Linked DNA regions of Bradyrhizobium diazoefficiens. The protein of the gene in region 2 interacts with the protein of the main gene of each other region in a pairwise test. Links are inferred from orthologs where the notes say so. Each region holds a gene or a part of one and is shown on either strand. Other genes may lie near its edges.

Region 1 (3,306 bases), 1.9 Mb from region 2 along the record:
AAGCTCAACAAGGCCGTCAATGCCGAGCTCGCCCCGCTCAAGCTCGAGCGCGCCAAATTCATGACCCAGGTCGAGACCGACGAAGGAGCGCCGGGCCCACAAGGGTTCGATCGCGTCGAGTTCTGGGTGCAGACCAATCCGGGCACGCGGCCGGGGCCCCTGATGAAAGTCGCCTCCGGCGGCGAGCTGTCGCGCTTCCTCCTGGCCCTCAAGGTCGTGCTGTCCGACCGCGGCTCGGCGCCGACGCTTGTCTTCGACGAAATCGACACCGGCGTCGGCGGCGCGGTCGCGGACGCGATCGGTGGCCGGCTGGCGCGGCTCGCCGGCAAGGTGCAGGTGATGGCCGTGACCCACGCCCCGCAGGTCGCCGCCCGCGCCGACCAGCATTTGCTCATCTCCAAGGACGCCCTAGACAAGGGCAAGCGCGTCGCCACCCGCGTCAACGCGCTCGCCGCCGACCACCGCCGCGAGGAAATCGCCCGCATGCTGGCGGGCGCGGAGATCACGGCCGAGGCGAGGGCGGCCGCGGAGAGACTGCTCAAGGCGGCAACGGCTTAGGCTTCTGCGTCCGGGCGCCAAACCCAACTCACCTTTGCCCTCGCGCAGCGTCTGTAATATTCAAGCTCCATGGCCAGAGCAGCAAAATCCAAAGCAACGCCGCTTCCCGATGTCGCCGAGCTCACCAAGGCGAAGGCCCAGGTCGAGCACAAGCGGCTGGCGCTCGAACTCGAAGAGCACGACAGGCGCTATTATCAAGAGGACGCACCGACCGTCACTGACGCCGAATACGACGCGCTGCGCCAGCGCTTCAACGCCATCGAAAAGCGCTTCCCCGAATTCGTCAGCGCCGACTCGCCCTCGCAGAAGGTCGGCGCGGCGCCGTCCGGGCGCTTTAAGAAGGTTCGTCATTCCCTTCCGATGCTGTCGCTCGACAACGCCTTTGCCGAAGCGGACGTGCGCGACTTCGCCGGCCGCATCGCGCGCTTCCTGAAGCTCGACAACGGCGAGATCGATTTCTCCGCCGAGCCGAAGATCGACGGCCTCTCGATGTCGCTGCGCTACGAGGGCGGCGAGCTCGTCACCGCGGCGACGCGCGGTGACGGCGCGGAAGGGGAGGACGTCACCGCCAACATCCGCACGCTCGAAGACGTGCCGCAGCAGCTGAAGGGGCGCAACATCCCCGACATCTGCGAGGTGCGCGGCGAGGTCTACATGACCAAGAAGGCCTTCCTCGCGCTCAACGAGCGGCAGAAGGCCGAAGGCGGCACCATCTTCGCCAATCCGCGCAACTCGGCCGCGGGCTCGCTGCGGCAGAAGGACCCGGCCATCACCGCCTCGCGTCCCCTCGGTTTCTTCGCCTATGCCTGGGGCGAGATGAGCGCGATGCCCGAGGGCACACAGACCGGGATGATTCACTGGTTCGAGCGCTGCGGCTTCAAAACCAATCCGCTGACCAGGCTCTGTCACTCCGTCGAAGAGCTGCTCGCGTTCCATCACTCGATCGAGGAGCAGCGCGCAAAACTCGACTACGACATCGACGGCGTCGTCTACAAGGTCGATCGCATCGATTGGCAGGAGCGCCTCGGCTTCGTCTCGCGCACGCCGCGCTGGGGCATCGCGCATAAATTTCCGGCCGAGCGCGCCATGACCGTGCTGCGCGACATCGAGATCCAGGTCGGCCGCACCGGCTCGTTCACGCCGGTCGGCAAGCTCGAACCGGTCGGCGTCGGCGGCGTGATCGTGCAGAACGTCACGCTGCACAATGAGGACTACATCAAGGGCATCGGCAACAAGGGCGAGAGCTTACGCGAAGGCCGCGACATCAGGATCGGCGACACCGTCGTGATCCAGCGCGCCGGCGACGTGATCCCGCAGGTGGTCGATGTCATCCTCGACAAGCGGCCGAAGACCGCGAAGGAATTCCGCTTTCCCAAGAAATGCCCGTGTCCGCTGCACACCGACGTCACGCGCGAAGAGACGGCGACCGGCGAGGAAGGCTCGCGCGCCCGCTGCACCGGCGAGTTCGCCTGCCCCTATCAGAAGATCGAGCATCTCAAGCTGTTCGTGTCGCGCCGCGCCTTCGACATCGACGGCTTGGGGGAAAAGCAGCTCCAGTATTTCTTCGATGAAGGATGGGTGAAGGAGCCCGCCGACATCTTCACGCTGGAGAAGCGCAACTCGAAACTCAAGCTCGAGGAGATCGAGGGTTACGGCGCGACCTCGGTGCGCAACCTGTTCGGCGCGATCGAGAGCCGGCGCAGAATCGCGCTGGAACGTTTCATCTATGCGCTCGGCATGCGCCATGTCGGCGAGACCACCGCGCTGGCGCTGGCACGCGGCTACGGTTCCTGGGACGCTTTCCACGAGGCCTGCCTGAAGGTCGCGCAGGGCGACGAGGAGGCGATGGCGGACATGGACGCGCTCGACCAGATCGGCGACACCGTGATCAAGAGCATCGCCGATTATTTCGGCGAGGATCACAATCGCGGCATCGTCGAGCGGCTGACGAAAGAGGTCGAGATCGTCGACGCCGAGAAGCCGAAGAGCAACTCGGCCGTCGCCGGCAAGACGGTCGTTTTCACGGGCTCGCTGGAGAAGATGACGCGCGACGAGGCCAAGGTAACCGCGGAACGGCTGGGCGCCAAGGTGTCCGGTTCGGTATCGAAGAAGACCGATCTCGTCGTCGCCGGCCCCGGCGCCGGCTCGAAGCTCGCGGAGGCGAACAAACACGGCGTCAAGGTGCTGACGGAAGATGAGTGGCTGAAGCTGATCGGGGAGTGAGGTCCCGCCTGTGCGCCACTCACTCCGCTGTCATCGTCCGGCTTGACCGGGTGATCCAGTACTCCGAGACGACTATAGTTCATTGAAAGCCGCGGCGTACTGGATCCCCCGCTTTCGTGGAGGATGACACCGAGCGTACCGTGACAGCCGTCGCGCGGCGACGGCTACATCATCCCGCTCTCTTCCTCCTCGGCCTGCTCGATCAGCGTCTCGCTCACCAGGATCTCGTGGCGGGGGACGACGAAGATCATCATGCAGGCGCAGAGCAGCGAGATCGCCAGCACTGCCGACGTCAGTGGCAGCGTCGTGGCGGAATGGCCACCGAGATAGGCGCCGAATTGCGACATCAGCGCGCCGATGCCCTGCTGGAGGAAGCCCATCGCGCCCGAGGCGGTGCCGGCGGCTTCAGGGCGGATGCTGATGGCGCCGGCCGCGGAATTCGCCATCACGAAGGCATTGCCGGCCATCACGATCATCTGGGTGCCGAACAGCCAGGCGGGCGCCTCGTTCGAGCCGGTAAAACTC
Region 2 (3,635 bases):
GATCAGATTGTACTGGCAGTCGATGCCGTAGTTCTCGCTGGTCGGCAGGCCGGTGTTGGCATCGACCAGAAGCGACGATTTGCTGCTGTTGAACCGGATGTCCAGGCGGTGGGTCGGCGGCATGCCCGTGGCGCTGCCGTACAGCTTGAAGGCGAGGGCATTGCGGACCTCGACGCCGACGCGGGCCTCGCGGGAGGCATTCGCCTTGGCGATCGGCGGCAGTTCGATCCCCATCAGCTTCTCGCGCAGACCGGGGGTGCCGTCGCCACGCTCGGCATACATCGGCTGGAAGCAGCCAGCCGTCAGCGCCGCCAGTGCGGCGACTGCCAGCAAGCGCGCTGCGATGCGGATCCTAGCCGACAACATTCACGATCCTCTTGGGGACGATGATCACCTTGCGGACGGGCTTGCCGTCCAGGGCCAGTTTTACCGCATCAAGGGCCAAAACGGCAGCCTCGATTTCCGGATTCTGGGCCGCTGTTGCAACTGTGACCTCACCCCGCTTCTTGCCGTTGACCTGGACCACCAGGGTCACGGTGTCTTCAACCAGCAAATCGCGTTCGATTTGCGGCCAATTGGCCTCCGAAACCAGCCCGGAATGACCCAGCACCTGCCAGCACTCCTCTGCGAGGTGCGGCATCATCGGGGAGAACAGCTGGACCAGGATTTGGCTCGCCTCCCGGATCGCCCAAGCCAAATCTGGAGCAAGGTCAGACGCGGGCCGGCCGGCGCGCTGCAGCACCTCCGAGAACGCGTTGGCGAATTCGCGGATATGGGCGAGGCAGACGTTGAAGTGCAGCCGCTCGATCCCGGTGGTGACCTTGTCCAGTGCGCTATGGGCGGCCTTGCGCAGGGCGGTTGCGTCCGCCCCGAACGAGGCCGGCCGGGCCGCCGGCGCGGCCCTGCCAAGTTCGACGGAATCGTTCACCAGCCGCCACAGCCGCTGCACGAAGCGCGAGGCACCCTGGACGCGCTCGTCGCTCCAGATCACGTCGCGGTCGGGCGGGGAGTCCGACAGCATGAACCAGCGGGCGACGTCGGCGCCATAGGTTTCGATGATGTCGTCGGGATCGACCGTGTTCTTCTTCGACTTCGACATCTTCTCGATCGGGCCGATCGTGATGTCTTCGCCAGTCGCCATCAGAACAGCGCGGCGGCCATTGCCGCCGACCTCGATTTTGACCTCGGCCGGCTGCACATAGGTGCCGTCGGCTTTTTGATAGGTCTCATGCACCACCATGCCCTGCGTGAACATGCCGGCGAACGGCTCGTCCAGCGCAATGTGCCCGGTCGCCTTCATCGCGCGGGTGAAAAAGCGGCTGTAGAGCAGATGCAGGATCGCGTGCTCGACGCCGCCGATATACTGGTCGACCGGCAGCATCCGGTTGGCGACCCCAGGCGTCGTCGGCGCGTTCTCGTTCCAGGGATCGGTGAAGCGCGCAAAGTACCAGGACGAATCCACGAAGGTGTCCATGGTATCGGTCTCGCGCAGCGCCTTGCCGCCGCATCGCGGGCAGGTGACGTGCTTCCAGGTCGGATGATGATCCAGCGCGTTGCCCGGTTTGTCGAAGGTCGCATCATCGGGCAGCTTCACCGGCAGGTCGGCATCCGGCACCGGCACGACATCGCATTTCGGGCAATGGATCACCGGGATCGGGCAGCCCCAATAGCGTTGCCGCGAAATGCCCCAGTCGCGCAGGCGGAAATTCACCTGGCGCTCGCCGACGGGCGCGTTGCCGCGCAGCTCGTTCTCGAGACGCTTTGCCACCTCTTCCTTGGCCTGATCGATCGTCATGCCGTCGAGAAAGCGCGAATTGATCATGCGGCCGTCGCCGTCATAGGCGGTGTCGGTGATCACGAATGTCTTCGGATCCTGGCCTTCCGGGCACACCACTGGCGTGTTGCCGAGATGGTACTTGTTGACGAAGTCGAGGTCGCGCTGGTCGTGCGCGGGGCAGCCGAAGATGGCGCCGGTGCCGTATTCCATCAGCACGAAGTTCGCGACATAGACCGGCAGCTTCCAGCTCGGATCGAACGGGTGCACCGCGCGGATGCCGGTGTCAAAGCCCTGCTTCTCCGCGGTGTCGATGATCTCCTGCGCGGTGCCGATCTTCTTGATCCCGGCGATGAACTCCGCAAGCTCGGGGTTCTTCGCGGCGGCTGCCTGCGCCAGCGGATGATCCGCTGCGATCGCCATGAACTTGGCGCCGAACAGCGTGTCGGGACGGGTCGTGAAGACCTTCAGCTCGGTTTCGCCGGCCGGCGTCGTCGCTTGATCCAGTGCGAAGCGGATCAGCAGGCCCTCGGAGCGGCCGATCCAGTTGCGCTGCATCAGCCGGACCTTGTCGGGCCAGCGGTCGAGCGTATCCAGCGCGTCCAAAAGCTCCTGCGAGTACTTCGTGATCTTGAAGACCCACTGGTTCATCTCGCGCTGTTCGACCACAGCGCCGGAACGCCAGCCGCGGCCGTCGATCACCTGCTCGTTGGCGAGCACGGTCATGTCGACGGGGTCCCAGTTCACCTTGCGCTTCTCGCGCTCGGCGAGGCCCGCGCGCAAAAAGTCCAGAAACATCTTCTGCTGGTGCTTGTAATAGGAGGGATCGCAGGTCGCGATCTCCCTCGACCAGTCCAGCGACAGCCCGATCGAGCGGAGCTGCTTTTTCATCGATGCGATGTTGTCGTAGGTCCAGGCCTTGGGCGCGACCTTGCGCTCGATGGCGGCGTTCTCGGCCGGCAGGCCGAAGGCGTCCCAGCCCATCGGGTGCAGTACGTTGAAGCCCTTGGCACGCATGAAGCGGGCCAGCACGTCGCCGAGCGTGTAATTGCGGACATGGCCGATATGGATGCGCCCGGACGGGTAGGGGAACATCTCCAGCACATAGTATTTCGGCCGCGAATCGTCGTTTTTGGAGACGAAGATCGCCTGGTCGTCCCATTGGCGTTGCCAGCGCGGTTCGGCGTCGCGGGCGTTGTAGCGTTCGGAGGTCATGGAATCGTCGGTTTTCGTGAGTTCGGGCCGCCTGAAGAGGGCGGACTAGGCCATAGAAGTCCTCAAGGGGTCAATGGGTTGCCGCAAAGCCAGAATCCCGCTCGCTTCAAAGCCCCCGGTTCAATACGGGGCAGGCCTGACTTCAAGAACTGATTAAGGCGGGGGCTGCCAAGCTATCGGGGCCTGAGACCGGGATCTTTCCTCATGATCGCCAGCCCCTTCGACGAGCTCGACTATGACTACGCAGCGTCCGTCGCGCAGAAGGCCTTGCGCTGCATGGCGGCCGAACACGTGCCCGCCACGCCGGACAATTTCAGCGTCTGGTTCGCCTATTCGATGGGAGTTCCAAGCGATTTGCAGCGCGCCATCGATATTCTGATCGGCAACAAACGCAAGTTCGACGCGACCATCAATCGGGACCTGTTTTCGACCTATGTGGCCGCGCCGGACGGCTCGGCGGCGGCCCTTGCCTCCCAGCAGCTGCACGCGGTCATGGACGCCGCCCAGGTCTTCCTGGCAACGGCTATTGCCGACAATCATGCCCAGATGCGGGCGATCCACCATGTCGCTGATCAGGGCCAGGCCGGCTCCGATCCAAAGCTGCTCATCCAGCAATTGATGAGCGAACTCGCCAAGGCCGCCAGCC

What was found. The genes of interacting proteins can lie anywhere in the genome.
Region 1: the proteins of leuS (region 2) and ligA interact in binary tests that used the Escherichia coli proteins (3 or more experiments, as listed by UniProt). The link is inferred for Bradyrhizobium diazoefficiens from one-to-one orthologs.

What each region holds. Positions count from the first base shown.
Region 1 is NZ_CP067100.1:2,238,939-2,242,244, forward strand. The notes cover bases 304-3,204. They hold ligA (NAD-dependent DNA ligase LigA), read left to right. Parts: upstream 304-627; coding sequence 628-2,781; downstream 2,782-3,204. Other genes in these bases: recN (DNA repair protein RecN), read left to right, coding at 304-558; JJB99_RS10585 (multidrug effflux MFS transporter), read right to left, coding at 2,946-3,204. In the rest of the region: more of recN, read left to right, coding at 1-303; more of JJB99_RS10585, read right to left, coding at 3,205-3,306. UniProt on the Escherichia coli protein: DNA ligase that catalyzes the formation of phosphodiester linkages between 5'-phosphoryl and 3'-hydroxyl groups in double-stranded DNA using NAD as a coenzyme and as the energy source for the reaction.
Region 2 is NZ_CP067100.1:316,755-320,389, forward strand. The notes cover bases 153-3,382. They hold leuS (leucine--tRNA ligase), read right to left. Parts: upstream 2,990-3,382; coding sequence 353-2,989; downstream 153-352. Other genes in these bases: JJB99_RS01450 (LPS assembly lipoprotein LptE), read right to left, coding at 153-366; JJB99_RS01460 (GGDEF domain-containing protein), read left to right, coding at 3,266-3,382. Outside these bases: more of JJB99_RS01450, read right to left, coding at 1-152; more of JJB99_RS01460, read left to right, coding at 3,383-3,635.